One region of the Janthinobacterium sp. SUN100 genome, then DNA from elsewhere that is predicted to be linked to it. Evidence: predicted binding sites of a transcription regulator. Region 1 holds the regulator's gene; each other region holds the start of a gene.
The links. Region 1 encodes sigma-54, which starts transcription at its own class of promoters, with help from an activator protein. Its sites were predicted from a motif close to TGGCANGNAANCTGCTTT; they were not measured.
Positions count from the first base shown of each region.

Region 2: O0881_RS02000 (circularly permuted type 2 ATP-grasp protein) is a predicted target of sigma-54. The motif match lies at 3,928-3,945, and genes of this name have one in related genera.
Region 3: O0881_RS06170 (urease accessory protein UreD) is a predicted target of sigma-54. The motif match lies at 3,346-3,363, and genes of this name have one in related genera.
Region 4: adh (aldehyde dehydrogenase) is a predicted target of sigma-54. The motif match lies at 5,203-5,220, and genes of this name have one in related genera.

Region 1 covers NZ_JAPUBU010000003.1:188,273-195,971, reverse strand. The annotation lists gene O0881_RS17380 (KpsF/GutQ family sugar-phosphate isomerase) at 1-553, shown strand, start outside; gene O0881_RS17375 (HAD hydrolase family protein) at 553-1,086, shown strand; gene lptC (LPS export ABC transporter periplasmic protein LptC) at 1,129-1,740, shown strand; gene lptA (lipopolysaccharide transport periplasmic protein LptA) at 1,766-2,347, shown strand; gene lptB (LPS export ABC transporter ATP-binding protein) at 2,347-3,102, shown strand; gene O0881_RS17355 (RNA polymerase factor sigma-54) at 3,107-4,585, shown strand; gene raiA (ribosome-associated translation inhibitor RaiA) at 4,655-5,017, shown strand; gene O0881_RS17345 (enoyl-CoA hydratase/isomerase family protein) at 5,146-6,231, shown strand; gene rapZ (RNase adapter RapZ) at 6,232-7,095, opposite strand; gene hprK (HPr(Ser) kinase/phosphatase) at 7,316-7,699, opposite strand, start outside.
Region 2 covers NZ_JAPUBU010000001.1:499,187-506,885, forward strand. The annotation lists gene O0881_RS01985 (peptidase) at 1-599, opposite strand, end outside; gene O0881_RS01990 (transglutaminase family protein) at 691-1,500, opposite strand; gene O0881_RS01995 (alpha-E domain-containing protein) at 1,500-2,444, opposite strand; gene O0881_RS02000 (circularly permuted type 2 ATP-grasp protein) at 2,438-3,892, opposite strand; gene O0881_RS02005 (HAMP domain-containing sensor histidine kinase) at 4,021-5,178, opposite strand; gene O0881_RS02010 (hypothetical protein) at 5,247-6,116, opposite strand; gene O0881_RS02015 (TonB-dependent receptor) at 6,216-7,699, opposite strand, start outside.
Region 3 covers NZ_JAPUBU010000001.1:1,415,160-1,422,858, forward strand. The annotation lists gene ureC (urease subunit alpha) at 1-1,696, opposite strand, end outside; gene O0881_RS06160 (urease subunit beta) at 1,698-2,027, opposite strand; gene O0881_RS06165 (urease subunit gamma) at 2,122-2,424, opposite strand; gene O0881_RS06170 (urease accessory protein UreD) at 2,450-3,316, opposite strand; gene O0881_RS06175 (EAL domain-containing protein) at 3,453-5,675, opposite strand; gene O0881_RS06180 (ATP-binding protein) at 5,851-7,699, opposite strand, start outside.
Region 4 covers NZ_JAPUBU010000009.1:5,997-13,695, forward strand. The annotation lists gene rtcA (RNA 3'-terminal phosphate cyclase) at 1-113, shown strand, start outside; gene pedF (cytochrome c-550 PedF) at 245-730, shown strand; gene O0881_RS29070 (transporter substrate-binding domain-containing protein) at 756-1,589, shown strand; gene O0881_RS29075 (TonB-dependent receptor) at 1,647-3,800, opposite strand; gene O0881_RS29080 (beta-propeller fold lactonase family protein) at 4,005-4,961, shown strand; gene adh (aldehyde dehydrogenase) at 5,306-6,826, shown strand; gene O0881_RS29090 (DUF779 domain-containing protein) at 6,882-7,271, shown strand; gene O0881_RS29095 (PQQ-dependent methanol/ethanol family dehydrogenase) at 7,321-7,699, shown strand, end outside.

The DNA of each region.
Region 1 (7,699 bases):
TATTTCTGTTGAGAAAGAAGCCTGTCCGCTGAACCTGGCGCCGACGGCCAGCACCACCGTCACCCTGGCCCTGGGCGACGCGATCGCCGTGGCCTTGCTCGACTTGCGTGGCTTCAAGGAAGAAGATTTCGCCCGCTCGCACCCGGGCGGCGCCCTGGGCCGCCGTTTGCTCACGCACGTGCATGACGTCATGCGCAGCGGCGAACGCGTACCCAAGGTGCCCGTGGACGCTTCCTTGCTGCAGGCGCTGGAGGAAATGACGAAGAAGGGCATGGGCATGACGGCCGTCGTCGACGCGGACAACCGTCCCGTGGGCGTGTTTACGGATGGCGATCTGCGCCGCATGTTCGAGCGTGTGCAGGATTTCACGCAAGTGGCGATCCGCGACGTCATGCATGCGCAGCCGCGCAGCATCGCGCCCGAACGCCTGGCCGTCGACGCCGTGGCCGTGATGGAGCAGTTCCGCATCAACCAGATGCTGGTCGTCGATACCAACGGCAAGCTGGTGGGCGCGCTGCATATCCATGATCTGACGCAAGCGAAGGTGATCTGATGGACAGCGTGGCGGACAACCTGGCACGGGCGGCCAAGGTCAAACTGATGATCTTTGACGTCGATGGCGTGCTCACCGACGGCAGCCTGCATTTCGGCCCGGACGGCGAGATGATGAAAACGTTTAATGTGTATGATGGCCTGGGCATCAAGCTGCTGCAGGAATCGGGCGTGCAGACGGCCATCATCAGCGCGCGCCGCTCGGCCATCACGGCGCGCCGCGCGCAAGACCTGGGCATTACCCATGTGCACCAGGGCGGCCACGACAAGCTGACGCCGTTTCGCGAATTGCTGGCGCTGACGGGCTTGACGGAAGAGCAATGCGGCTATATCGGCGACGACGTCATCGACGCGCCCATCCTGAAACGCGTGGGCTTTGCCGTCAGCGTGCCGGGCGGACGCCCGGAAGTGCAGGGCATGGCCCACCATGTGACGCAGGCCGGCGGCGGCCGCGGCGCGGTGCGCGAGATCTGCGAATTCCTGCTGCGCGCCCAGGACAACTATGCGCGCGTCATGGCGCCGTTCCTGGAGTGAGGCGCGCCGCCTCGCCAGTGACCTTTGAAAGAGTGAAGCCCTATGCGTAAGCCAGGAGGCGCCCATCGCTGGCGCATGATTTTTACCGTGCTGGGCGCGGTTGTCGTCGCGCTGGGCAGCTTTTGGCTGCTCGAGGTGATGAACAAGAATGGCCAGGACATCACGGCCAGCAAGCATCTGGATGAGCCCGACTATTTCATCACCAATTTCAGCATGGTGCGCATGGACTTGACGGGCAAGCCCAGCTATATCGTGTCGGGCACCAAGCTCACGCATTATCCGCTGGACGACTCGTCCGATATCGACCAGCCCTTCGTGCGCAAGCTCACGCCAGGCATGCCGCCGATGAACATGAATGCGGAATTGGCGCATATCGACCAGGACAATACCCGGCTGCAACTGCACCGCAAGGTCGTGATCGACCGCGTGGCCAGTCCGAAGGCGCAGAACCTGACGGTCAAGACGGAAGCGCTGACGGTGTTCCCGGACGAGGAAAGAATGGAAACGGACGTGCCTGTCGATATCCTGACGGGCGCCTCGCGCATCAATGGCATCGGCATGAAGGCGAATAACGCCACCGGCGTGGTGGAAGTGCAGAATGCGCTGCGCATGGTCCTCCCGCCGAAACCGCGCCCGGCCGCGGCGGCAAAATGACAGAATGAAACAAGGAAACTATACTATGAAGAACATCTTGCTGTTGACCGTATTTTCGCTGGCCATCATGGGCGTGGCGCATGCCGAGAAGGCCGATTCCGAGAAGGAAGCCGTCATCACGGCACGCAGCGGCCACGTCGATGACGTCAAGCAGGTGCGCACCCTGACGGGCGACGTCGTGCTGGTCAAGGGCACCCTGACCATGAAGGCGGGCCGGGCCCTGATCACGGAAGACCCGCAAGGCTACCAGTTCATCACCTTCTGGGCCGATCCCGGCAAGCTTGCGACCTTCCGCCAGAAGCGCGATGGCGCGGGCGACCTGTGGGTCGAAGGCGAGGCGGAGCGCGTGGAATACGACAACAAGACGGAAGTGGTGAAACTGTTTTCCAGAGCCAAGCTGACGCGCCTGGAAGGCGCGAAAGTCACCGATGTGGCCAATGGCGCTTTCATCTCGTATGACAGCCGCAAGGAAGAATTTGCGATGGAAAATTCCAACAGCGGCACCAGCACCGCCGATGGCGGCAGCGTGCGCATGGTGATCCAGCCGAAGACCAAGGCGCCGGCAGCGGAGAAAGCGCCGGCCACGCCCGCGCCAGGAAAGAAATAATGGAAAATACACGTTGCGGCAGCACCCTGATCGTTCGCGGGCTGCAAAAAACCTATGGCAAGCGGCAAGTCGTGCATGATGTTTCGCTGCAAGTCGAATGCGGCGAAGTGGTGGGCTTGCTGGGCCCGAACGGCGCCGGCAAGACCACCTCGTTCTACATGATCGTCGGCCTGGTGCCGTCCGATGGCGGCAGCATCGATATCAGCGGCGTGGATATCTCCAGCCTGCCGATCCACCGCCGCGCGCAGATGGGCCTGTCCTACCTGCCGCAGGAAGCGTCCGTCTTCCGCAAGCTGACGGTGGAAGACAATATCCGCGCCGTGCTGGAAATCCAGACCGTCGAAGGCCGTCCGCTGACGAAGGCCGAGATCGAGGAGCGGCTGGATAAATTGCTGGCCGACTTGCAGATTGAAAAGCTGCGCGAGAACCAGGCGCTGTCCCTGTCCGGTGGCGAACGCCGCCGCGTGGAAATCGCCCGCGCGCTGGCCACCGATCCCCGTTTCGTGCTGCTCGACGAGCCGTTCGCCGGCGTCGATCCGATCGCCGTGATCGAGATCCAGCGCATTGTGCGTTTCTTGAAGGAGCGCAATATCGGCGTGCTGATTACCGATCATAATGTGCGTGAGACGCTGGGTATTTGCGACCGCGCCTACATCATCAACCAGGGCTCGGTGCTGGCGTCGGGACGCCCCGACGACATCATTGCGAACGAGTCGGTACGCCGGGTCTATCTGGGCGAACACTTCCGCATGTAAGCCAATGAAACAATCATTGCAGCTGCGCACTTCGCAGCACCTGGCACTGACGCCGCAGTTGCAGCAATCGATACGCCTGTTGCAATTGTCTACCCTGGAATTGCACCAGGAACTCGAGCAATTGCTGACGGACAATCCCTTGCTCGAACGCCTCGATGATCCGCTCGACCGTTCGCTGCGCCTGCTGTCCGACGGGGCCTTGAGCTCCACGGCCGCACCGGCCGAAGCGCCGCCCCAGCCGCCAGGCCAGGAGGCGCCCGCAGCGCCGGCCGAAGCGGAAGCGTTTGACGGCGAGGGGGGCGACAGCCCGGCCGCCGCGGATGGCGGCGACAGCGACTGGAGTGAGGCGAGCCGGGGCAAGGCGCCCGACGACGACGATTCGCGTCCGCAATTGGAGGCCCATCACTGCACCCTGCGCGAACACCTGATGGAGCAGATGCGCGTGACGGTGCTCGAATTGCGCGACCGCGCACTGGTCGAGCTGATCATCGACGCGCTCGACGACAATGGCTACCTGGAAGAGTCGCTCGACGACATCCTGGCGCGCCTGCCGGAAGAGCTGGAAATCGACGCCGACGAGATGCGCACGGCCTTGTCGCTGCTGCAAAGTTTCGATCCGCCGGGCGTGGGCGCGCGCAACGCGTCCGAATGCCTGGCCCTGCAAATCAAGCGCTTGCCACACATCGCCATGGTGACGCGGCGCATGGCCCTCGTCATCGTGGAAAAGCACCTGGCCTGGTTTGCCCAGCGCGATTTCAACAAGCTGAAAAAAGCCCTCGATTGCGACGATGAAGACTTGCGCGAAGCGCAGACGGTGATTCGCCAGTGCAATCCGCATCCGGGCGCCGTGTTCGCCTCGGACGTGTCCGATTACGTGGTGCCCGACGTCGTCGTCAAGCGCGCGCGCAATGGCTGGCAAGTGACCCTGAACAACGACGTCATGCCGCGCCTGCGCGTCAACGCCATGTACGCCAACTTGCTCAAGCAAGGCAAGGGGGAGGGCGCCATGGGCGCACAGTTGCAGGAGGCCAAGTGGCTGATCAAGAACATGCGCCAGCGCTTCGACACGATCCTGCGCGTGGCACAGGCGATAGTAGAAAGACAAAAGAACTTTTTCTCGCATGGGGCCGTTGCCATGCGCCCCCTTGTGCTCCGTGAAATAGCTGATACACTGGGTTTACACGAGAGTACTATCTCGCGGGTAACAACTCAAAAGTACATGCTGACCCCGCACGGCATGTTCGAGTTGAAATATTTCTTTGGTAGCCACGTCGCCACCGAAGCGGGGGGCGAAGCGTCATCGACGGCGATACGGGCATTGATCGTGCAACTGACAGGAGCAGAAGACCCTAAAAATCCTTTATCCGACAGTAAGATTGCGGACATGCTGGGGGAACAAGGCATGGTGATTGCGCGACGTACTGTTGCCAAATACCGGGAAGCATTAAAAATTCCGCCAGTGAGCCTGCGTAAGTGTTTGTAAGTTTTTTTCGGTTCCTCTGCGGGCCGGATAGGATGGACCGCACGAACCCGATCATCTTTAGGAGTGTGTATGAATCTCACCATCAGCGGACATCATCTCGAAGTGACACCAGCCATCCGTGAATACGTACAAACGAAGCTGGAGCGCGTGAAACGTCATTTCGATCAAGTCATCGATATCGCCGTGATTCTGACCGTGGATAACCTCAAAGAGAAAGAAAAACGTCAAAAGGCTGAAGTCAACCTGCGTTTGAGCGGCAAGACTGTCTATGTGGAAAGCTTGGCGCACGACCTGTACGCCGCGATCGATACGCTGATCGACAAGCTCGATAGGCAAGTGATGAAATACAAAACCAAAGTGCAAGGGCACGGTAAAGAGGCGATCAAGCATCTGCCAGACAACTCCGAGGAAGAAGCCGTCGTCGCCGTCTAAGGCCACCCGCTTCCAGCAGTTGTGATCAATTAAGGGCGCACATTGCGCCCTTTTTTGCGCCCAGCGGAACGCAATGTTCCCCGCGCAGGCATTAGAATATTCGCACTTTCACTTCTTTCCTGCCTGCCATGAGCGACTTCGTCCAGACTTCCATCCGCAACCGCACCGGGCACATCGTGCTCGACCGTCCGAAAGCCTTGAATTCCCTGTCGCTGGAGATGGTGCGCGCCCTGAGCGCGGCCCTGCTGGCCTGGCGCGACGATCCGCAGGTGGACGCCGTCGTGATCCGCTCCAGCAGCGACAAGGCCCTGTGCGCCGGCGGCGACATCCGTTTCTTTTACGATGCGGGCCTGGCCACGCCGCAAGGCGGCAGCGCCCTGCTGGAAGATTTCTTCACAGAAGAATATGCTTTAAATCATTTAATTCATTTCTACCCGAAACCGTATATCGCCGTGATGGATGGCGTGGTGATGGGCGGCGGCATGGGCGTGGCGCAAGCCGGGCCCGGCAACCGCTTGCGCATCGTGACGGGCCGCACGCGCATGGCCATGCCGGAAGTCAATATCGGCCTGTTTCCGGACGTGGGCGGCAGTTATTTCCTGTCCCGCCTGGCCGGCCAGCTGGGCCTGTACCTGGGCTTGACGGGCTTGACGATCAACGCGGCCGACGCCCTGTACACGGGCCTGGCCGATGTCTACCTGCCCGAAGCGCAGATGGGGGCGCTGCTGGACCTGTTTGAATCGACGCCGGGCGAGGCCTTGCCTGTGGCCATCAAGGCGCTGGCGGCGCCATTCCAGGCCGAGGCGGGGGTATCCCCCCTGGCCACGGCGCGCGCGGCGCTGGACCGCCATTTCAGCGCCGGCTCCGTGGCGGCCATCATGGCCTCGCTGGCGCAGGACGACAGTGCGTTCGCCACCAAGGCGCTGGCGGCCATGCGCCTGCGTTCGCCCTTGATGATGTCGGTGACCCTGGAATTGCTGCAGCGGGGCACCCACCTGGGCGTGGCCGATTGCCTGCGCCTGGAGCGCACAGTCGTGCGCCACAATTTCGAACATGGCGAAGTGCTCGAGGGCGTGCGCGCGCTGGTGGTCGACAAGGATAATGCGCCCCGCTGGAATCCCGCCAGCCTGGACGAAGTCGACGCGGCCATGGTGGCGCGCTTCTTTGCGCCCGTCTGGCCGGCTGCGGCGCATCCGCTGCGCCACCTCGATTAACTAGCTGCGCTCGCGGTGGCGTAGAACCACGCGCTCGTTGGGTCCGAAATATTGCGCCAGCCGCTCCGCCATGTACACGGAGCGGTGCTGGCCGCCCGTGCAGCCGAGGGCTACCGTCAGGTAGCTGCGGTTGTCGGACTTGAATGACGGCAACCATTTCTCGATGAAGGCGCGGATGTCGGCCAGCAGTTCCAGCGCGCTGGGCTGCGCGTCGAGGAAGGCGATCACGGGCGCGTCGCGGCCGTCGAGGGGGCGCAAGGCCAGGTCGTAATAGGGATTCGGCAAGGCCCGCACGTCGAAGACGAAATCGGCGTCCAGCGGCACGCCCAGCTTGAAGGCGAACGATTCGAAGAACAGGGTCAGCGGCGCGCGTTCGGAGGCGACGATATCCTTGATCCAGGCACGCAGCTTGTTGGCGCTCAGTTCCGACGTGTCGATCACATGGCCCAGCTGTTCGATGGTCGAGAGGCGTTCGCGCTCTTCCGAAATGCACTCGATCAGGGTGCGGCGGCTGGCCGGATTCTGGTTCGGACGCAATTCGTGCGACAGCGGATGGCTGCGCCGCGTTTCCGAGAAGCGCGCCACCAGCGAATGCGTGGTGGCTGTCAGGAACATGACCTTGACGTCGTGCCCCTGGTCGCGCAGCAGGGCCACATTGTGCGGCAGGCTGGTCAGCGACTCGGCGCTGCGCGCATCGACGGCGACGGCCAGTTGCGGTGTACCTTCGTCGAGCAGGGTCTGCACCAGGCTGGGCAGCAAGGCCGGTGGCAGGTTGTCGACACAATAGTAACCGGTATCTTCCAGCACATTGAGCGCGACGGATTTACCGGAGCCGGATATTCCGGTGATAAGGACGATATGCATAACCCGATCATACAATAAAGGCCGGCGCTCCGCTCCCAAGGCAACTATCTTTACAAATTATTGCAATTTCGACTGTAGTATTGGTTAAACAAAAGAGGGCGTGCTTCTTGCAGATTAATCCCCGCTAATTGCCAATCTCTGGTGTAGCAGGGAATTCACGCAGCACTGCTGCGTGCCTGCACAACGGTTCGCCCTTGCAAGGGCGAACTCCTTGGCAACGCTAGTCGCCGCTCATTGCCAAACGTTGCCGTTCCATGAACTCCTGCAAGGTATCGATGCCGCGCAGTTGCAAAATCGTATTGCGCACGGCCGCTTCCAGCAGTACGGCGATGTTGCGGCCGGCGGCGACGGGGATGACGACCTTGCGCACGGGCAAGCCCAGCACGTCTTCCGTGGGGAACAGGAAAGGCAGTCGCTCGACTTCTTCTTCCAGCGCGTTGCGGCGCACGAGGTGCACGATCAGCTTCAAACGCATCTTGCGGCGCACGGCCGTTTCGCCAAAGATGGCCTTGATATCGAGCAAGCCCAGTCCCCGCACTTCCAGCAGGTTTTGCAGCAGGGGCGGGCAGCGGCCTTCGATCATATTGGGCGCGATGCGGGAGAA
Region 2 (7,699 bases), on a different contig from region 1:
CCCGTCTCGTAGACGAGCAAGTCCAGCGGCAAGCCGACGGAAATGTTCGAGCGCAAAGTGGAATCCATGGAAATGAGCGCGCACTTGGCAGCCTCGTCCAGGCGCGTGAATGGATTGATGACCCGATCGATGATGGGCTTGCCGTATTTCGCTTCGCCGATCTGGAAATACGTGTTTTCATCGTGCGATTCGATGAAATTGCCGGCCGAATACACCTGGAACAAGCGGCAGCGCTCGGCGCCTATCTGGCCCCCGAGAATGATGCTGACATTGAAATCGATGCCGCAGTCGGCCAACGCCTTCGCTTCGCGCAGGTGCACGGTGCGCACGGCTTCGCCCACGATGCGGGCCGCGTCGTACATGCTGGCCACGTTCCAGATACTGCGCCCGTCCGCATCCACGTGTTCGGACACGATCTGGCGGATCGCCTGCGAGATCGACAAATTGCCGGCCGTCATCAAGACCAGCATGCGGTCGCCCGGGTTTTCGAACACGCTCATCTTGCGGAAGGTGCCCACCTGGTCCACGCCGGCGTTGGTGCGGGAGTCGGACAGGAAGACCAGGCCTTCGTTCAGGCGCATGCCTATGCAATAAGTCATTGTCGTAAATCAAATCAAAAGGGGAAGCATTTTACACCAGCCGGGCCCGGCCTACCGCCTGCAAGGCCCGGCCAGCCTCATTCCTGCCCGTTTACACGGGCACGATCTGCACATCGACTCGTAATGTTTCCGTGCCGCCGCCCTGGCGCACGCCCCGCACGGGGGCGGCCGAATCGTAGTCGCGCCCGATGGCCAGGCGGCAATACGCATCCGTCATCAGCCGCGCATGCGTGACGTCGATGCTGACCCAGCCCGCGAAATCCGTGTCTTCCGTCCACGCGTCGACCCAGGCATGGCTGGCCGCGTGGCCCGTCGTGCCCGGATCGATATAGCCGGACACATAACGGGCCGGGATGCCCCAGGCGTGGCAGCACGCGAGGAACAAATGGGCGTGGTCCTGGCACACGCCGCGCCCCAGGGCCAGGGCGTCGCCGGCCGTGGTGGTGACCATGGTGGCGCCGCTTTCATACGCGACCTTGCCGACGATGTGCTCGGCCAGGCGCAGCAAATGGCCCGTGCCGGCCGTCACGCGGCGGTCCGGCAGGCTGGCGGCCGTCAGCTCGAGGATGGCGGGGTTGGCCTGGGTCAGCGGCGTCGGCATGGTAAACAATAGCGGCGACAGGGTATCGACCAGGTTCAGCCGTCCCTTGTGCGGGTAGATGGTTTCCACCACGCCGTGCGCCACCAGGCTCAGCGACTGATGGCTGCCGTTAATCGTCAGCATGTGCGACAGATTGCCGTAGGCATCCGTGTAGGCGTGGCACTGGCCCGGCGTGGCAATATGCCAGGACAGGGCGCGCTGCTGCGGCTCGATACGCGGCGTCAGGTGCAGCTGCTGGATGGTGTAGGCCAGCGGCGCACTATAGGCGTAATGGGTTTCGTGGCGGATGGTGAGCTGCATCAGGCCGCCAATGGAACGAGGAAGTCGCGGCTGACCCGGTTGCCCAGGTCATAGATGTTTTCCAGAAATTCCGTCAATGTATGGTGCAGGCCCGCCTTCATGATGTCGTCGATATGGCCGAATTTCAGTTCCGCATGCAGTTTGCCGGCGAAACGCTCCGTATCGGCCGACACGTCGTTGCGGATATGTTTCAGGTTTTCCACCACGTCATCCATGCAGGCCAAGAGCGACCTGGGCATGTCGCCGCGCAGCATCAGCAATTCCGCCACCCGTGCCGGCGTGATCACGTCGCGGTAGACCTTGCGGTAGATTTCGAAGCCGGAAACGGAGCGCAGCAGGGCCGCCCAGTAGTAGAAATCGCGCTGGGTGATGTCTTTCGACGTGTCGCGCGCGCCGTGGAACTTCACGTCGAGGATGCGCGCCGTGTTGTCGGCCCGCTCCAGGAAGGTGCCCAGGCGGATGAAGTGGATGGCTTCATCCTTGAGCATGGTGCCCAGGGTGACGCCGCGCGACAGGTGCGAGCGGTATTTCACCCATTCGAAGAACTGGCTGGGGTCCGTTTCCAGCAGATTGCTCTTCAGGCGCTTTTGCATGTCGAGCCAGGTGGCGTTCTGGATTTCCCACACTTCCGTCGTCAGGGTGCCCCGCACGGCGCGGGCGTTTTCGCGCGCGCCCGTCAGGCAGGCGAGGATGGAAGATGGGTTGTTCGGGTCGCGCACCATGAAGTCGAGCACGTCGCGCGTGTGGAAGCGGCCATATTTGTGGTCGTACGCGCTTTGCAGCTCGGAAATACCCAGGGTGGCGCGCCAGCCCTGTTCCGCGTCCTGCTCGGACTGGGGCAGCATCGACGTCTGCATGTTGACGTCCAGCATGCGCGCCGTGTTTTCCGCCCGCTCCGTGTAGCGGGCCATCCAGAATAAATGATCGGCGGTGCGGCTCAGCATGTTTTTTCTCCTGCAAAAGCGGATGTGGCTTCCAGTACCCAGGTATCCTTGGTGCCGCCCCCCTGCGAGGAATTGACCACCAGCGAGCCTTCGCCGAGGGCCACGCGGGTCAGGCCGCCCGGCACCATGGAAATTGTCTTGCCGGACAGCACGAATGGACGCAAATCGATGTGGCGCGGCGCGATGCCGGCCTCGACATACGTGGGGCAGGCGGACAGGGCAAGTGTCGGCTGGGCAATGTAGCCGCCCGGATTGGCCAGCAGGCGCTGGCGGAAATCCTCGATCTGCGCCAGGCTGGACGCCGGGCCCACCAGCATGCCGTAGCCGCCCGCGCCATGCACTTCCTTGACCACCAGTGTCGGCAAGTTCGCCAGCACGTAGGACAAATCGGCCGGTTTGCGGCATTGGTACGTCGGTACGTTGTTGAGGATCGGTTCTTGCGACAAGTAAAACTTGATCATGTCGGGCACAAAAGGATAGATGGACTTGTCGTCGGCCACGCCCGTGCCGATGGCGTTCGCCAGCGTCACGCGTCCCGCGCGGTAGACGGACAGCAGGCCCGGCACGCCCAGCGAGGAGTCGGAACGGAAGGCCAGCGGGTCGAGGAAATCGTCGTCCACGCGGCGGTAGATGACGTCGACTCTCTTCGCCCCCCGCGTCGTGCGCATGTACACGGAGTTGTCGTTGACAAACAAATCCTTGCCTTCGACCAGTTCCACGCCCATTTGCTGGGCCAGGAACGCATGCTCGAAGTAGGCGGAGTTGTACATGCCGGGCGTCATGACGACGACCGTCGGGTCGTCCACGCCCATGGGCGCCACGGAACGCAGGTTGTCGAGCAACATGTCCGGGTAATGGTCGACGGGGGCGATGCGGTTGCGCGCGAACAGTTCCGGGAACAGCCGCATCATCATCTTGCGGTCTTCCAGCATGTAGGATACGCCGGAGGGCACGCGCAAATTGTCTTCCAGTACATAGAATTCGCCCTGGCCGGCGCGCACGATGTCGACGCCCGCGATGTGGGCGTAGATGTCGGAAGCGACGGAAATACCCTGCATTTCCGGGCGGTACTGGGCATTCTTGTAGATTTGCTCGGCGGGAATGATGCCCGCCTTGATGATGTTTTGCTCATGATAAATATCATGGATGAACATGTTCAAGGCTTGCACGCGCTGCACCAGGCCCGTCTGCATCTGCGCCCATTCGGCGGCGGGGATGATGCGGGGGATGGTGTCGAACGGAATCAGGCGTTCCGTGCCGGCATCGTCGCCGTAGACGGCGAACGTGATGCCGACCCGGCGGAACGTGAGGTCGGCTTCGGCCCGCTTGCGGGCGATGGTCTCGGGCGATTGCTGTTCCAGCCAATTGCTGAAGTCACGATAGTGTTCACGTACCTTGCTGTCCGTACCCACTTCATTTGCAGTCATTTCATTGAAAAAATTTGCCATGTTGTGATTTCCCTTGAGCCGTGTCTGGGTATAGCTCAGCAGGAAGCGTGCCAACAGGGCGGGCGTGAACAGGTGTAAATATGACCACTTTTGTGGCGTCGCGCCATTCCGTGCACCAATTCGGTGCGTTAGGCGCCACTCTTGGGGACGTCTGCGGACGGGACGAAGGGGCGGCAATCGACGGGTACGTCGAAGATGAAGCTGGTGCCCGTTTCGGACGCGCTGTCGACGGCGATGCTGCCGCCGTGGCTTTCCGCCACGCTTTGCACGAAGGGCAGGCCGATGCCCCAGCCTGGCGCGGGGTTGTCGTTTTCGCGGCGCAAGTAGTCGAAGATGCGTGCGGCCTGTTCCGGCGCGATGGCCTGGCCGCCATTGTGGACGGTGACGATCAGGCGTTCGTGGACCGCTTCCACGTGCACGCTGATGGGCGTGTCGTTGCCATACTTGAGAGCATTGCCGAGCAGGTTTTCCAGCGCGCGCCGCAGCGAATTCTCGCACCACCAGCCGGTGACGGCTTGCCCGCTGACCCGGCATTTGTCCGGCCGCTGCAAGTTGACCTGGCCGGCCACGGCGTGTACCAGCGGCAGCACGTCGAATTGGCTCAGCACCAGCGGCAGCTGCTGGCCCTGGTGGTAGCTGAGACCATCGAGCAATTCCTCGATCATGCTGTCGAGCCGCTTGCTGTGCTCGACAATCTTGTGCGCCAGCAATACCACCCGCTCCGCGTCGGTTGGCCTGAACAGCAGCTGGGCGCTGGTGCTGATGACGGCCAGGGGATTGCGCATGTCGTGCGACAGGCCGGCCGCGACGCGGCGCCGGAAGCTTTCGTGCATGCTGGTAAATTCGCGTATCGATTCGCGGATGCCCACGTCGATCGACTTGTTGATCACTTGCCAATCCTTGCTGCGCAGGGTGATGCCGGACTCATGTGCAGTGGCGGCGAAGCAGTCACGGAAGATCTGGTATTCCTGGATCACCTGTTCCGGGCCGTAATTGGTCATGCGCGCCCGTTCGTTGCCATGCACGGCGGGCACGTTGCTGTTGCTGGCGGCGTTGTCGCGCGGGTGGCCGGGGGTGAGGGCTTCGGCCAGGTTGTCGAAAAAGGCCGGCAAGGTATTGATGAGTATGGGCGTGAGCAACTGGTCCGCGCCGCGCACGCTGGCGCGCACGCGCTGTTCCCAGGCCTCGAGGACGGCGTCGCGCATGGCGAAGATGCGCTGCGCACGCTGCAATGGCTGGTGCGCGCCGGCCTGGCGACCCGCATGATGGTCCGTGCTGATGCTCACCTGGCCTCCCTGACCGCAGTGACTATGCTTGCAATAGTATGCGCCTAATCAGCCGGCGGGGAAATGCTTTATTGTCCAGTATCGGCCTGGCGCAAGGCCGCATACAGGCGGGAAAGCGAGGCTGACCACTCGCTCAGCGAAAAGTTCTGTGGGTCATCATGACCATTCGCAAACCCTGTATCGAGCACGGCGTGGAAGGCGGGAATCAGCCACGTTCCCTTGCGAACGCTGGCGGCGATATACAGCAGGGCCAGGCGGTCGTATTGGGCGGGCGTAAAGCCGGGATCGGGCGCCAGGCCATCGTTGCCCTTGCCGCCGCCGGGCACGGAGTTGCGCGGTTGCACCAGTTCCACGTGCAGGAACAGGCCCGTCAGCGAAGGCTTGTCCTTTTCCAGCTTGCTGGCAAAGCTGGCCGTGCCGAAATCGCGCACCTGCAGCGAGCCGCCCAGGCGGTTCACGTAGACATGGCCCTTCGGGCCGCCGCCCAGCGCCGGATTGCGCAGGCTGAAGTCGTTGAAATCCCAGCTGGCGTCGTTGATGTGGTCGGGAATGGTTTCTAACAAGAAATTCGGGTAGCTGGTGTCGTGGATGACGAAATAGCGCGCCATCGGCGCTGCAAGCCGGCCCACGGCGCGCGACAGGGGCGCGTCGACGGCGCCGCCCACGTCCGCCTCGGCGATGCCCTGTTCCGCCAGCCAGGCGCGCAGGCGGGCCGGCGCGATGCCCGCGCGCTGGCCGATGCGGGCGGCCAGGAAGTCCGGCAGCGGCGCGCTGTCGCCCAGGCGCGCATACAGCTTGACGGGACGCAGCAAACACGTGGCTTGCGCCAGCGCATCGCCCTTGAAGCCACTTTTCCAGGCGGCATACGGGCAGGCGGCTTGTTTTTGGGCAAGGGCCGGCAGGGACAGGCAAAGCAGCAGGGCAGGGAGTCGTTTCATGTCGGCATTGTCGCCGAAGCGCGCATTGCGGCACAGGCGCACACATGAAAAAAAAGCTGCCCGAAGGCAGCCTTTCATCGTGCGACAGGTGCGCGGTCTTTAAAACGCCACGCTGGCCGACACCACGACGGTGCGCGGCGCGGCCAGCACCAGCGAGCCGATATTGAAGGACGACACGGCCGACGACCAGTAATTGCGGTCCGTCACGTTATCCACGCGGGCGCGCAAGGTCACGTCACGGCCCGCCACTTGCGTCAGGTAGCGCGCGCCGATGTCGAGGCGGGTCCACGATGGCAGTTGCCGGGTGTTGGCCAGGTCAGCGTATTGCGTCGAGGTGTAGATGGTGCGGGCGTTCAGGGTCAGGCCTGGCGCGCCGGGCACGTCCCATTCGCCGCCCACGCTCATCTGCGTTTCCGGTGCGCCGATGGGTTTCTTGCCATTGTTGGCGGCCACGCCGGTATTGCTGAGCTTTGCATCGAGCCAGGTCAAGCCGCCCAGCAGGCGCACGCCCTGCATCGGCGTGCCGAAAATCGACAATTCCAGGCCGCGGTTGCGTTGCTCGCCATCAAGTTCGGCCCGCTTGCCGAGCACGGCCAACAAAGGCTTGCTTGTCGTGAACAGGGCTGCGCTCATGCCCAGCTTGCCGCCGTCATACTTGACGCCGATTTCCTTTTGCTTCGATTTATACGGCGCAAACACCTCGCCCATGTTGTCGACATTGACCTGCTGGCCGTTTTCCAGATACGTTCCCGTGGCCGTCGGTCCCTTGACCAGCGCCTCGATGTAGTTGGCGTACAGCGACACGTCCTTGCTGGCCTTGAAGACGATGCCGGCCACGGGCGTCGTGGCGCTTTCGTCATAGGCCTTGCCTTGCGGCGCCGAGGTGTTGTAGTCGTAACCGGCATCCTTGATCTGCTGGCGGCGCAAGCCCACGGTCAGCAGCAGCTTGTCGTCGAGGAAGGCCATGGTGTCGGCCAGGGCGTAGCTGTTGAGGATGGTTTTCTGGGTGATGCGCGGGTCGCTCATGATGCCGCCCGTGTAGGGCGCCGGCGGCGCCGTCACGTTGACCGGGGCGTAAATGTTGGTGGCAAACTTGTCGCCGATCGCATACGCGTTCTTCGCTTCATTCCAGTGCCCGGACCAGCTGGCCACCAGGGTGTGCTTGACGGCGCCCGTAACGAGCTTGCCGCGAATGCCCAGTTCGCCCGTGCGGATTTCTTGCTTGCGGGCATTGTCGAAGCGCGACACCGTGGCGTCGCCATTGATCGAAGTCAACGTCGGCTCGGCCAGGCTGTTGGCTTCCTTGGTCGAGCGGGAGCCAAATGCGGCCCAGGCCACGACATCCTTGGCCAGATCCACTTCGGCGCGCGCCGTGCCGAACACATCGTGTTCCTTGGAATAGCTCCACGGCTGGGCAAAGTTCTTCGACGCATCGGGTGCGGATGGCAGCACGGCCACGCTGCCAATGCCGACGGACGGGCGCGGCGATGTCAGGTCGAAATTCTGGTAGCCGGCGTCGGCCGACAGGCGGTAGCCGCTGCCGCGGTAGTCGAGGCCGACCGAGAACATGCCCACGTCGTGGT
Region 3 (7,699 bases), on a different contig from region 1:
ATAGAAAATAACGCTGCGCCATCGGCAGCACGGATGCCGCCTCGCACACGAGCAGCTGGCCGTCGGCGCGCACGGCGTAGGTTTCCGGGTCCACTTCCATGTGCGGCGTGGCGCTGTTGTGGACCATGTCGTGCTTGCGCAAGCCGCGCATGTTCTTCACGGCGATGACGGATTTATTGAGTTTGAGCTGGTGGCCGATATCGAGCTCGTAGGCCGCCTGCGAGACAAACGTAAACGACTTTTTCAGGCCGCCGCCGAAGGCGCCGAACATCATGCGGTAGTGCACGGGCTGGGGCGTGGGAATCGAGGCGTTCGGGTCGCCCATCTGCGCGGCCGCGATCATGCCGCCTTTTAAGATCATCGATGGCTTGACGCCGAAGAAGGCCGGCTTCCACAGCACGATGTCGGCGATCTTGCCCGCCTCGATCGAGCCCACCACGTGCGAAATGCCATGCGTGATGGCCGGGTTGATCGTGTACTTGGCGATATAGCGCTTGGCGCGGAAATTGTCGCTGCGCGCCGTGTCGGGCGCCAGCGCGCCCCGCTGCACCTTCATCTTGTGCGCCGTCTGCCAGGTGCGCATGATCACTTCGCCGACCCGCCCCATGGCTTGCGAGTCGGACGACATCATCGAGATGGCGCCGATATCGTGCAGGATGTCTTCGGCGGCGATGGTTTCGCGGCGGATGCGCGACTCGGCGAACGCCACGTCTTCGGCGATGGCCGGGTCCAGGTGGTGGCACACCATCAGCATGTCCAGGTGCTCGTCGAGCGTGTTGACGGTGAACGGGCGCGTGGGGTTGGTCGACGAGGGCAGCACGTTGGCTTGCCCGACGGCGGCGATGATGTCGGGCGCATGGCCGCCGCCCGCCCCTTCCGTGTGAAACGTGTGGATGGTGCGGTCCTTGAAGGCCGCCAAGGTGTGTTCCAGGAAGCCGCCCTCGTTGAGGGTATCGCTGTGCAGCGCCACCTGGATATCCATGCGGTCGGCCACGGACAGGCAATTGTCGATGGCGGCCGGCGTGCTGCCCCAGTCTTCGTGCAGTTTCAAGCCGATGGCGCCCGCGCGCACCTGCTCTTCCAGGGGCAGCGGCAAGCTGACGTTCCCTTTTCCCATGAAGCCCAGGTTCATCGGGAAGGCGTCGGCGGCGGCCAGCATGGCGTGCAGATGCCACGGCCCCGGCGTGCAGGTGGTGGCGGCCGTGCCCACGGCCGGCCCCGTGCCGCCGCCCAGCATGGTGGTCACGCCGCTCATCAGCGCTTCCTCGATCTGCTGCGGGCAGATGAAGTGGATGTGCGTGTCGACGCCGCCGGCCGTGACGATCATGCCTTCGCCGGCGATGATTTCCGTCGCACCGCCGATGGGGAGCGTGACGCCGGGCTGGATGTCGGGATTGCCCGCCTTGCCGATGCCGAAGATCAGGCCGTTTTTCAAGCCGATATCCGCCTTCACGATGCCCCAGTGGTCGAGGATGACGGCATTCGTGATGACGGTGTCCATCACCTCGGCCGCGCAGCGCTGCGACTGGCCCATGCCGTCGCGGATCACCTTGCCGCCGCCGAATTTCACCTCTTCGCCGTAGATCGCGTAGTCATGCTCGATCTCGATGAACAGTTCCGTGTCGGCCAGGCGGATGCGGTCGCCCTTGGTGGGGCCGAACATTTCGGCATACGCGCTGCGGGGAATGCTGGCCATCTCAATCCTTTCCCGGTGGAGTGTCTTGCAGTTCACCCATCACTGCGCCATTGAAGCCGTAGACCTTGCGTTCGCCCGCCAGCGCCACCAGTTCCACCGTGCGCTGCTGGCCCGGTTCGAAGCGCACGGCCGTGCCGGCCGTGATATTGAGGCGCATGCCATAGGCGCGCCAGCGCTCGAAGGCCAGCGCCGGGTTGACTTCGAAAAAGTGGAAATGCGAGCCCACCTGGATCGGCCGGTCACCCCGGTTGGCCACCACCACGGTAGCCGTGGCGCGGCCCGCATTCAGGCTGATTTCGCCTTCTTCCAATTTGTATTCGCCTGGGGTCATGATATTTTCCTTCGTCAAAGCGCTCTACGCTGGCCGGCGGATCGCCGGCGCCACACAGGCACGGCGCGGATGGCGCCCTGCCATGCAATCAAAACTACGGTATCGGGTGGTGCACGGTCACCAGCTTGCTGCCATCGGGGAAGGTCGCTTCCACCTGGATATCGGGGATCATCTCGGCGATGCCGTCCATGACGTCGGCGCGCGACAGAATCTTCGTACCGTCCGACATCAGCTGCGCCACCGACTTGCCGTCGCGCGCGCCTTCCATGATGGCGGCACTGATCAGGGCCACCGCTTCCGGATAATTGAGCTTCAAGCCGCGCGCCAGGCGCCGTTCGGCCAGCAGCGCGGCCGTAAAAATGAGCAGCTTGTCTTTTTCGCGGGGAGTCAGGTCCATGGTTTTCCTTGCGTTTCTTTCCTGATTAAGTATTCCAGATGCGGGGCACGACGGCGTCGCGTCCCAGCATGGCGGGACGCAGCAGCTGCCAGGCGGCCAGCATGATGCGGCGCGCCGCCTCGCTGTCGCCGCACAGCAGGCGCACCACCACCAGCGCTTTCATGTGCGTGGCGCCAAACGCGGCGCCGGCCGGCACGGCGATCTCGCGCACGGCCGCCAGCACGGCGGGAGCAACGGGCATGCCGACGGCGATCAGGGTGGCGCACACCGTGTGGCCCCCCAGTCCCAGCGGGCTGACCATCAGGGCGCCGCCGGCGGCCAGCACGCCCTGCTCCCACCACAGCAGCTTGCCGCCGCGGCGTATCTGCACCTGCTGGCTGATGCTGCCCGTGTTGAACATTTCGCCCGAGGCGCTGCGGCCCAGGCAGACGATGTCGCAGCCGATGTAGCGGGCGTCCGGCGCCAGTTCCACCTCGTGGCGCAGGCGCACGCAAGCCTGGTCAAAGAAGATGCTTTCCTGCGGCAGCCACTCGATGGCGGCGCCGCTGCCGGCGCGCAGCACGAGGTGCTGGCCCGAGACATGGCCGTTCGCGCGGTACCACTTGGCGGCGCCCGGCGACGTGAGCAAGGCGTGCGCGCCCTCGCCCACCGTGGCGTCGACGGCCAGCTGGTCGCCGCCCACCACGCCGCCGGGCGGATGGATGATGATGGCGTGGCAGACGGCATCGCCTTCCGGATACAGGGGCTTTTGCACGCGCAGGGGGCCGCTGTGCGTGCGCTCGACGAGACGGCTGACGCCATCGTGCAGCGCAAAGCCCAGGCGCAAATGCGCCTGCCAGGCGCTGTGCGCGCTGGCGGCAGAAGGCGTTGCGAAATGTGGGCTATCTGGCATGCACTGCAATCGTGTAAATAACGATCTACAAAGCAGGATGCATGCCAGCGTCAGAGGGAAGAAACGTGAGAATCATGCACCGCATTGCGGCGCCCGCACCATATCAGTGCAGTTATCGTGCAGGCGCGGGGTGTGCTTATGCCGACACGGCTGCCGACGCCACCGTCAGCACACGCCGTTCGCGCAGCAGCGCCGTGAAGGCTTCCGCGGCCAGGGGGCGGCTGAAATAATAGCCCTGCATTTCGTCGCAGCCGTGTTCCGTCAAAAAATCCACCTGCTCGCGCGTTTCCACGCCTTCGGCGATGACGCGCATGTCCAGGTTATGCGCCAGCGAAATGACGGAACGGGCGATGGCCGCATCGCTGCTGCTGGTGGTGACGTCGTCGACGAACGATTTGTCGATCTTCAGCACGTCGATGGGGAAGCGTTTCAGGTAGCCGAGGCTGGAATAGCCGGTGCCGAAGTCGTCGAGCGAAATGCCCACGCCGATATCCTTCAGGCGCGTGAGGGCCGCCACCGCCTTGTCCGGGTCGCCCATCACCGTGCTTTCCGTGATTTCGATGCCCAGGCAGGCGGGCGCGATGGCGTATTTGCGCAAGGCCGCCTCGACGAACGGCACCGTGCGGTCTTGCGCGAACTGCTTGCCGGACAGGTTGACGGCCACCTTGATGCTGCCCAGGCCCGCGTCGTGCCAGGCGCGGATTTGCGCGCAGACGCTTTCGAGCACCCATTCGCCGATGGCCGTGATCGAGCCATATTCCTCGGCCAGCGCGATGAACAGGCCGGGCGGCACCTTGCCCAGCACCGGGTTATCCCAGCGCAGCAAGGCTTCCGCACCCAGCAAGGCGCCCGTGCGCAAGCACATCTGCGGCTGGTAGTGCACTTCGAATTCATCGCGGCCGATGGCGCCGCGCAGCTGCTGCTGCATCGCCAGGCGGGCGCGGATGTCGCTGCCCATGCGCTCCGTGAAGAAGGCGTAATGGTCGCGCCCCATTTCCTTGGCGCGCACGAGGGCCGTGTCGGCGTGGCGCAGCACGTCGTCGAGGCTGTCGCCGTCGGCCGGACACATGGCGATGCCGATGCTGGTCGTCAGCGCCAGGCGCTCGCCATCGACGCTGAGTTCCTCGCGCAAGCCGGCCAGGATAGTTTGCGCCAGCGCAAGCGTGCGCCCCAGCAGGGCATCGTCCTGCAGCAGGATCTGGAATTCGTCGCCGCCCTGGCGCACCACCGTGTCGCCTTCGCGCACGCAGCCGGACAGGAAACGCGCCACCACTTGCAGCGCCTTGTCGCCCACGGCCTGGCCGTGCGAATCGTTGATGTTCTTGAAGCGGTCCAGGTCCAGGCACATCAGCACCACCTGCTGGCCGTCGCGCAGAGCGTTCGCGCGCGCCTGTTCGAAGCGCTCGCGCAGCAGAACGCGGTTCGGCAAGCCCGTCAACGCGTCGTGGTAGGAGAGGAAATCGATCAGATGCTGCTCGGCCTTGCGCTCGCTGATGTCGAGGAAGACGCCGATGTAGTTGACGACGGCGCCGTCGGGCCCGTGCACGGTGGAGACGCTGAGCAGGCAGGGATAGGTGTCGCCGCTCCTGCGCCGCGTCTGCACCTCGCCCGACCAGCAGCCGCTGCTGCGCAAGCCCTGGCGCAGGGCCAGCAGCACCGCCTCGCCCGTGTATTCGGCGTGCAGGCGCAAAATGTCCGTGCCCACCACTTCCTGCGCCGCGTAGCCGGTGATGCGCGTAAAGGCGGGATTGGCCGTGACGATAACGCCGGCCGGATCGGTGATCAGGATGGCGTCCTGCGTCGCTTCGAAGACCTGGCCCGACAGGCGCAGCAATTCTTCATTGGCGCGGCGGATCTGCACTTCGCGCGCCAAGGTGCTGGCCACCTGCTCCAGTTCGGCCGTGCGTTCGGCCACGCGCCGTTCCAGGTTGGCGCGCTCCTGCGCCAGCTGCAGCTGCGCCCGCGCCAGGCGCACGTGGGCGTCCGTGCGGGCCAGGATTTCCTCGGCCTGGAAGGGTTTGGCGATGAAATCGACGGCACCCAGCGCGAAGCCGCGCACCTTGTCGTCCGTGTCGTACTGGGCCGACAGGAAGATCACCGGCACCTGGCGCAGGGACGGTATCTCCTTCAGGCGGCGGCACACTTCAAAGCCGTCGAGGCCGGGCATGCGCACGTCGAGCAGGATCAGCTCGGGCGGGCGCGCCTGGGCCGTCCACAGGGCCAGTTCGCCGTTCGGCGCCTGGCGCACCGCATAGCCGGCGCCGCCCAGCAAATCGCTCAACAGCTTCAGCGAAGCCGGCGTATCTTCAACGATCAGTACTTCGCCCTTCGAATTCACTTCCGAAAAATCGCGGTGCATGTAGCAGTTCTCTCAGCTTTGGATGAGGCGCGGCGATCCGTTGCCGCGCTGGACAAGACATTTCTTTGCGATGAACTACGTACTATCATCATAATCTTTATTGCAATTTAGCACCATCCATCGGCGGCACTTAGTCCGTCTTTTCAGCGAATCCGATGTTGTCAGCCCACACTTTTCAAGCGTGCGCCAGCGCGCCCTCATTCTCCAGCAAGTCGCACAGCTGACGGTATTGATGCTGGTCAAGCATCGCCTGCAGCGGCGCCAGCACGGGCGCGGCCGCCGGCGGCAAGGCGCCCAGCAACAGTGCCACCCTGGCCAGGTTCAATTCGCGCAGCGCCACCAGCAAGGCGGCGCGCTCTTCCCCGGCCAGCAGCAGCAAGTCTTGCGCCCGCAATGCCGGCGGCGCCTCGGGCGCCGGCGCCACGGGCAGCGGCACGGGCGCCGCCACGGGTGCCTCGGCCGCCTGCGCGGGTATGCTGAAACGGAAGGTGGCGCCCTGCCCCGGCATGGATTCCACCGTCAGTTCGCCTTTCATCAATTGCACGAATTCGCGCGAGATGGCCAGGCCCAGGCCCGTGCCATCCTTCGGTCCCGCGCTGTCGGCCTGCACGAAGGGCTCGAAGATGCGCTGCTGGTCTTCCGGGGCGATGCCGATGCCCGTGTCGCTGACGGCGAACGACAGGCGCCACGTGGCGTCATCGCGCCGCTCGCCGCGCACGCGCAAGGCGACCTCGCCGCCGCCGGCAAACTTGACGGCGTTCGACATCAGGTTCAGCAGCACCTGGCGCAAACGCGTCGCGTCGAGCAGCACGGCCGCCGGCACGTCGGCGCAATCGAGGCGCAAGGCCAGCCCCTGCTGCTCGGCGCGCATGCCCAGCATGTCCATCACTTCCTGCAGCAGGGGCGCCAGCGCCACCACGACCGTCTGCGCGTGCAGGCGCCCCGCCTCGCCCTTCGACAGTTCGAGGATTTCATTGATCAACGTCAATAAGTGATTGCCGGAGCGGTGGATGATGGCCAGGTTGCGCTTTTCATCGTCCTGCATGTTCGGCGAGGCGGCCATCAGGCGCGAAAAGCCGATCACGGAATTCAAGGGCGTGCGCAGTTCGTGGCTCATGTTCGCCAGGAAGGTGCTCTTGGCGCGGTTCGCCGCCTGCGCCTGGCTGACGGCCACCGACAGGGCGCTCGTGCGCTCGGCCACCAGTTCTTCCAGGTGATGGCGGTGGCGCAGCAGTTCCAGTTCGGCCTCGCGGTGCGCCGTGATGTCGTAGTTCGAACCCACCAGGCGCATGGGCCGCCCCTGCCCGTCGCGGAAGATCACGGCATCGGCCTTGATGTAGCGGATGGCGCCATCGGGCCACAGGATGCGGTACTCGTGCGTGAAGGCCTGGCCGGCGCCCAGCGCGGCGCGCAGGGCCTCCTTGGCGGCCGGCACGTCGTCCGGCATCAGCGCCGCGCGCCAGATCGCCGCCGGCGCCATGGTGCTGTCCGCATCGGCCTTGAACTGCGCATACATCTGCTCGTCCCACTGCAAGGCATCGTTGATGACATTCCAGTCCCAGATGCCGATGCTGGCCGCGCCGGTGGCCATCTGCACGCGCTCCTCGCTGCGCTGCAAGGCGCGGTAGCGGCTGTCGAGCAGCGCCACCATGTCGCGGATGGAACGGTACAGCGTGCGCAGCTCGCCCAGGAACCACGCTTTCGGCGGCGTGCCGGCCGCTTCGCTCTGCCCTGCCTGGACGCCGGCCGCATACTGGCCGATCGCCTTCAAGGGCTTGAGCATCAGACACCACATGAGCAGCCAGATGCTGGCCACCAGGATCACGTCGAGCGCCACGATCATGGCACCGATGCCCAGCGCGCGTTGCCGCAGCTGCGCGTGCAGCAGGGCCGGCGTCGCATACACGGCCACATTGCCGATGACTTGCCCGCCCATCGTCACGGGGCGCCGCTGCACCAGCCAGCCGGGTTCCGCGGACAGCGAGGAAAAACTGCCGATGGCGCCGGCCGCGGTGCGGCGCAGC
Region 4 (7,699 bases), on a different contig from region 1:
AGGTGTCGCAGCATGCGCTGACGAATGCGGAGGTGATTGCCCGATTTTTGCCCGTGCGTATCACTTTCGAGCAGCAGGCGCGCGGCAGCATCTGCATGGTGGCCGCCGCCTGAGGCGCGCGGTGACACAACTACGTGTTGCAGCTGTTCCAAATTGATACATGGCCGGCCGGATGTGGGGCATATGTGCATGGCATGGCATTTGCTCTTCTTTGGTATTGACTAAAAAAACCAAGGAGACCAGCATGACCTATTCCATTCGTACCCTGCTCGGCGTGGCGGCGGCCGGCGCCGTTGCCCTCACTTCCCTGCTGACCTTGCCGCATGCCTATGCGCACGGCAATGTCACGCCGCAAGGCGTCGATACCACGGGCTTGCCCAAGGTAGGCGACAAGTGGCTCGAGCAAAACCCGTATCGGGGCAACAAACTGGCCTTGACGGTGGGCACCTCGGCCTACAACCAGAATTGCGCCCGCTGCCACGGCATCGAAGCCATCTCGGGCGGCATCGCGCCGGACTTGCGCCAGTTGGACCGCGATTGTTTCGGTATCAAGAATGAGACAAAGAAACAGGCGTGCTACAAGGAAACGGACAATTACTACCTGACCACCATCCGCCACGGTAAAGTGCGCAATGGGGCCGTGTACATGCCGCCGTTCGAAGGCGTATTCAACCAGGAAGCCATGTGGGCCATCAAGACCTATCTGGAAACGCGCCGCGAGTCGAATTAAGTCGAACTGATCACAAAGGAGTCCCATGCGTTCATTTCAATTCCGGGGCGCGCGCGCGATGATCTCGCTCGCTTGCCTGGCGCTGTGCGCCGCCGCGCCGGCGCGCGCCGACTGGCAAAAGGTGCAGCAGTCGGGCAGCCTGAAAGTGGCTGTGTACAACGAATTCGCGCCGTTTTCCGACAAGGGTACGGGCATCGATATCGATATTGCCGAAGCGCTGGCGAAAAAGCTGGGGCTGAAACTGAGCTTGTTGCCATTTCCCGCCGGCGAAAACCTCAACGACGATTTGCGCAATATGGTGTGGAAGGGACATTACCTCGGTTATGGCCCCGCCGATGTGATGTTGCATGTGCCGGTCGACAAGAGGTTGATGGCGGACAACGACAAGGTCGAGATCTTCGCGCCATACTACGTGGAAACCGTGCGCCTGGCGCGCAGTGCGCAAGCCGTGCCGCAATTCGATGGCGTCGCCTCGCTGGCCGGCAAGCGCATCGGCGTGGAAAAGGTGTCGATCGCGGCCATGCTGATGCTGGGCGAAGACAATGGCAAGTACCGCGACGACGTGCGCATCTTCGACACGGCAGCCGAAGCCTTGCAGCAATTGCAGACGGGCAAGCTCGATGCCGTGCTGGCCAACCGTTCGGAAATCGAATCGGTGCTGAAAAGCGATCCCGCTTTCCCCATGAGCGAAGTGGCGTTCGCCCGCCTGCCGCGTGCGGGCTGGGCCGTGGGCCTGGCCGTCAGCCGCCAGCAGCTCGACGTGGGCAAGTTGCTGCAGGCAGCCATGAACGAAATGGCGGCCAGCGGCGAATTGAAAGCCATCTTCGAGAAATATGGTGTGAAGGAAGCACGGCCGTAGCAGGCCATGTTGAATGACAATAAAGCCCGCGCATCGGAAGAGGCGCGGGCTTTTTAATTAGAAAGAATACATGGCGCTGACACCCAGCAACCAATTACGTCCCGGCGCCGCTTCATAGTAGCGCTTGTTGCTATCGCCGACGATGACGGAACCCACGTAGGTCTTGTCGAACAGGTTGTTCAGGCGGGCAAACTCCTTGAAGCGCCAATTGCCCACGTTTTGCCTGGCGTTGAAGCGCGCATTGAATACCGTGTAGCCGGGCGCCGGTTTTTCGATGTTGCTGTCTTCCGCGTAGACCTGGTTGCTGGCCACGCTTTCCAGCGCTGCGCCAAAACGGTCGAACGTATCTTTCCAGGCCAGCTCCGCAAACAGGTTGGCGCTGGGTACGCCCGGCAAGCGGCTGCCTTCGCGCACGCCGCCAAATGCCTGGTCATACACGGCGTGCAGGCTGGTCAGCGCCACTTTTGTCGTGAAACCATATGGCAGGTTCGAATCCAACGACACTTCCATGCCCTGGCGCAAGGTTTTACCCGCATTGCGATAGCTGGTGCGCCCGCCGCTGGACTTGTCGACCACCAGTTCGTCATTGGTCTTGATCTGGAACAAGGCCGCATTCACGTGCGTGTTGTTGGCGATCCTGGCCTTGACACCCGCTTCCAGGTTGGTGCTGGTGGCCGGCTTCAAGTTGAAATTGAAGCCGCCGCCCGTGCCCGAGTAAAACAGTTCGTTCAAGGTTGGGGCCTCGAAACCGCGCGCGGCGCTGGCGTAGACGTTGACGTTCGGCGTCAGTTTATACAGCAGGCCCAGCACGGGCGTCGTGTGGCTGAACTCCAGGCTGCCGCTATCGTTGCCGTTGCTGAGGAAATGGTCGTCGACAGCCACTTTCATCTTGCTGTAGCGCACACCTGCGCTGAGCAGCCACGGGCCGCCTTGCCATTCCGCCTGGATATACGGATCGAGGCTGGAGACGACATCCTGCTCGTCGCGGCGCAGCTTGCCCTTCAATCCGTACACTTCGCCGATATAGTTCTCATAGCCGGTGCGGTCATCGCTGGAGCGGCCATAGTCGATGCCGATGGTGGTGCTCAGCTTGCCTCCGGCCAACTGGTTCACGTGCAGCCAGTTGGTGTCGATGCCATAGAACTGGCGCTGGAAGTCGACCACGCCGCCCGAATGCTTAAGTAGACCGTCCACTTTGGTATTTTGGAATGCTTTATTAAACGCCTGGTACTGGATCACGTCGCGGTTGCCGCCATACACCATCACGTGCAGGCGGTCATCGCCGAACGACTGTTCATAAGTGGCGCCGATCTGCTGGTGGTCGATGCTCTTGCGCGTGTTGTAGCGGTCGGCCAGGGTGCGTTTCGGGTTTTGCGTGTCCGTCGTGTCGATTTCGCCGGCGCGCGGGTTGGCGGCAAACGTGGGCCAGGTGGCGCCCAGGGGATCTTGCGTGTTGCCTTGGTGCAAGCTGTTGGCGACGATGGTCAGCTTGCTGTCCGCGGTGGGCTTGACGGTGATCTTGCCGAACGCTTGTTCGCGCGTGGCGGCGCTGTGGTCGCGGAAACCGTCCGTGCGGAAGCGCGAGCCGTCGAGCACGTAGCCGATGCCGCCCGCCTGGCCCTGCGCCGTCAAGTCTACCTTGCTGGTGCCGTAGCTGCCGCCCGTCACATTCAGCTCGACGGAAGGGGGATTTTGTCCATCCTTGGAAAACAGCTGGATCACGCCGCCCGAATGGTTGCCGTAGATGGCAGAAAACGGTCCGCGCAGCACTTCGATACGCTCGGCCGTATCGAGATTGAAAGTGGCGGCCTGGCCCTGGCCATCGGGCATGCTGGCGGGAATGCCATCGCTGATCAGCTTGACGCCGCGCACGCCGAAGGCCGAGCGGGCGCCGAAGCCGCGCGACGAGATTTGCAAGTCTTGTGCGTAGTTCTGGCGGTTTTGCACGACCAGGCCCGGCACGGCGGCCAGCGCTTCCGACGCGTTGACGCGGATTTGGCCATCCTGGATGCGGGCGCTGTCGACCACGTCGATCGAGGCCGGCACTTCCTGGCTGGGGTGGGCGATGCGGTTGCCGCTGACGACCACCGTATCCATGAATTGCCCGTTGGCCGGGGCAGCTGCCTCGGCGGCAAAGACATGGGGGGCGAGGGTGGCGCTGCCGGCGACAAACAGGCTGGCGATGGTGTTCAGGCGGAAACGATGCTGCATGCGGATTCTCCAATGTGAATAAAAGCCTGCTTGATCGCGTGCGCGGTACAGGTCTGCGTAGGTGTATCAAGCAATATGCCTGCCATGTCTCCATTGGTGGGCTGAAATTATACGCGTGTCAGTGGCACGGCGTTTGCATACGGTAATTGTCAGAGGCGCCGCTACCGCGCGCTTTTCCCTCGTTTTGCCATTGAAAAGGTGATTATGCCCAACTTCTTCTTGCGCTTGCGCCAGGTGTGCTGGCTGCTGTCGGCGCTCGCCAGTACCGCTGTCCAGGCCGCTCCTTTTGCCTATGTTCCCAATGAAAAGTCGGGCACCTTGAGCGTGATCGACACGGCGACCGACCAGGTGGTGCGCCAGATCGCCGCAGGCAAGCGTCCGCGCGGCATCGCCGCCGACCCCGCCGGGCGGCAATTGTTTGTCACGGATGCGGCCAGCAGCGCCTTGCTGCTGATCGACAACGCTGGCGGCGCACCCGTGCGCACGGTGGCGCTGGGCAAGTCGCCCGAAGGCGTCAGCGCCTCGCAAGACGGTAGTCACGTGGCCGTGGCCGTCGAGGAAAACAATAGTGTGGCCTTGCTCGATGGCCAGACAGGTACCTTGCTCGCCGATATCAAGGTGCAGGGACGCAATCCGGAACACGCCGTCTTCAGCCCGGACGGGCGCTGGCTGCTGGTCAGCGCGGAAGAGGCGGAGCAAGTCGATGTCATTGATGTGGCGCAACGCCGGCAGGTCGCTTCCATCGCCGTGGGATTGCGGCCGCGCGGCATCGGTTTCAGCCCGGACTCGGGCCGCGCCTACGTGGCGTGCGAACTGGTCAATGCCGTCTACGTGATCGACATGGCCGCGCGCAAGGCGATTGCCACCATTCCAGCGGGCAAGAATGCGAATGGCATCGCCGTCCATCCCGGCGGCAAGCAAGTGTATGTCTCGAACGGTATCGACGGTACGGTGATGGTGATCGACACGGCCAGCAATCAGGTCACGGCCACGATTGGCGTCGGCAAGCGCCCGTGGAACATGGCCATCACGGCCGACGGCGCCAAGCTGTACGTGGCCAATGGCCGCTCGAACAGCGTGTCCGTCATCGACACGGCCAGCGCGCGCAAGGTGGCCGATATTGCCGTGGGTGAATTGCCATGGGGCGTGGTGATTCGTTGATTCCTTCATGGCACAGGCGCAGGTGTTCCAGTCTGGTACACCTGTTCCATTGTGCAGCGGCGGCGTGGCGGCACAGCAGGGCTGGCCCGGATTGGAACAGGATGCTGCCACCTTGTTCAAAACGCAAACAGAGCCACGCCCCCACCCAAGTCCGGGGCATGCGCTGAAAAGCGGGCCGGGATTGACGCCACGCCCTTGCAACGGGGGTAAAACCGGCTAAGTTTGTAGTGGGATGGCGAGCTGGCACGGCATTTGCGGAAGACTCCGTGTACTCACCCCATCTGTACCAGGACGTTTGATTTTAATTAAGTATTTCCATTCTAATTAACCCGATAGAGGACGACATGAATCTCGCAGACATCAGCAAACTGGGCGTAGCCAATCCCTTCAAACAACGCTATGACAATTACATCGGCGGCAAATTCGTTGCACCAGTAAAAGGTGAATACTTTCCTAACATCACCCCGATCACGGGCTTGCCATTTTGCGAAATCGCCCGTTCCACGACGGAAGACGTCGAGCTGGCGCTGGACGCCGCGCACGCCGCCAAGGATGCCTGGGGCAAGACTTCGCCTGCCGAGCGCGCCAATATCCTGAACCGCATCGCCGACCGCATCGAACAGAACCTGAGCCTGATCGCCACGGCGGAAACCATCGACAACGGCAAGCCGATCCGCGAAACGATGAATGCCGACATTCCGCTGGCCATCGACCATTTCCGTTACTTCGCCGGCTGCATCCGCGCCCAGGAAGGTTCCGTCGCGCAAATCGATGCGGAAACCTATGCCTACCATTACCATGAGCCGCTGGGCGTCGTGGGCCAGATCATCCCGTGGAATTTCCCGATCCTGATGGCCGTGTGGAAACTGGCGCCAGCCCTGGCGGCAGGCAATTGCGTTGTCTTGAAACCGGCCGAGCAAACCCCGGCTTCCATCATGGTGTTGATCGAGCTGATCGGCGACCTGCTGCCGCCGGGCGTGCTGAACATCATCAACGGTTTCGGCCTGGAAGCGGGCAAGCCGCTGGCGTCGAGCAAGCGCATCGCCAAGATCGCCTTTACGGGCGAAACGGGCACGGGCCGTCTGATCATGGGCTATGCGGCGCAAAACCTGATTCCCGTCACGCTGGAACTGGGCGGCAAGTCGCCGAACATCTTCTTTGAAGACGTGATGGATGCGGATGATGATTATTTCGACAAGTGCCTGGAAGGTTTTGCGATGTTTGCGCTGAATCAAGGCGAAGTGTGCACCTGCCCGTCGCGCGTACTGATCCAGGAGTCGATCTACGAAAAATTCATCGAACGGGCCTTGAAGCGCGTGGCCGCCATCAAGCAGGGCAATCCGCTCGACTCCGCCACCATGATCGGCGCCCAGGCGTCGCAGGAGCAGCTGGAGAAAATCCTGTCCTACCTCGACATCGGCCGCCAGGAAGGCGCGGAAGTGCTGGCCGGCGGCGAGCGCAACACGCAGGCGGGCGACCTGGAAGGCGGCTATTACGTGCGTCCGACCGTGTTCAAGGGCAATAACAAGATGCGCATCTTCCAGGAAGAGATCTTCGGACCGGTCGTGTCCGTGACCACCTTCAAGGATGAGGCCGACGCGCTGGCGATTGCCAACGATACCTTGTACGGCCTGGGCGCCGGCCTGTGGACGCGCGACGGTTCCCGTGCCTTCCGCATGGGACGTGCCATCCAGGCGGGCCGCGTGTGGACCAATTGCTACCACCTGTATCCGGCCCATGCCGCGTTCGGCGGCTACAAGCAATCGGGTATCGGCCGCGAAAACCACAAGATGATGCTCGACCATTACCAGCAAACGAAGAACTTGCTGGTGAGCTATAGCCCGAAAGCGCTGGGCTTCTTCTAAACCGGCAACAGGCGCCGCGCTTGCTGTCCGGGCGCGGCGCGCAGAAAGGGATGCCATGAGTGCAGCAATTGCCCGGGTGGTCGCCACCGATGCGGCGCTGGAAATGATGGACAAGTTGCGCCAGCGTCACGGCCCGCTGATGTTTTTCCAGTCGGGCGGCTGCTGCGACGGCAGTGCGCCCATGTGCTACGCGCTGGGCGAGTTCGATGTCAGCGATACCGACATTTATCTCGGCAATTTGAATGGCACACCGTTCTACATGGGACTCGAGCAATTCGAGTACTGGGAGCATACCCAGTTGATTATCGATGTGGTCGATGGCAATGGCGGCATGTTTTCACTCGACAACGGCACGGGCAAGCGCTTTTTGACGCGCTCGCGCCTGTTCACCGATGAAGAGTGCGCGCTGTTGCATGCCCAGCCGCATGAGCACCGCAAGACTTGATACACACATACTAATAAAACAGAGGGAGATGATTGTGCAGAAAAAAATCATGGGGATACTCATCGGTTTGGGTTTGGCATCGCTGGCCCAGGCGGCCGACGTGGGCAATGTCACCAATGCCATGCTCGACAGCACGGCGAAGAATCCGGCCAGCGTCCTGTCGTTTGGCATGGGCACGCAAGGCCAGCGCTATTCGCCGTTGACGCAGATCAATGACAAGACCGTGGCCAAGCTGGTGCCGGCCTGGTCGTTTTCGTTCGGCGGCGAAAAACAGCGGGGCCAGGAATCGCAGCCGCTGATTCACAACGGCAAGATGTTCGTCACGGCATCGTATTCGCGCATCTTTGCCGTCGACTTGAAAACGGGCGCCAAGCTGTGGAAATATGAGCATCGCTTGCCGGACGGCATCATGCCGTGCTGCGACGTGG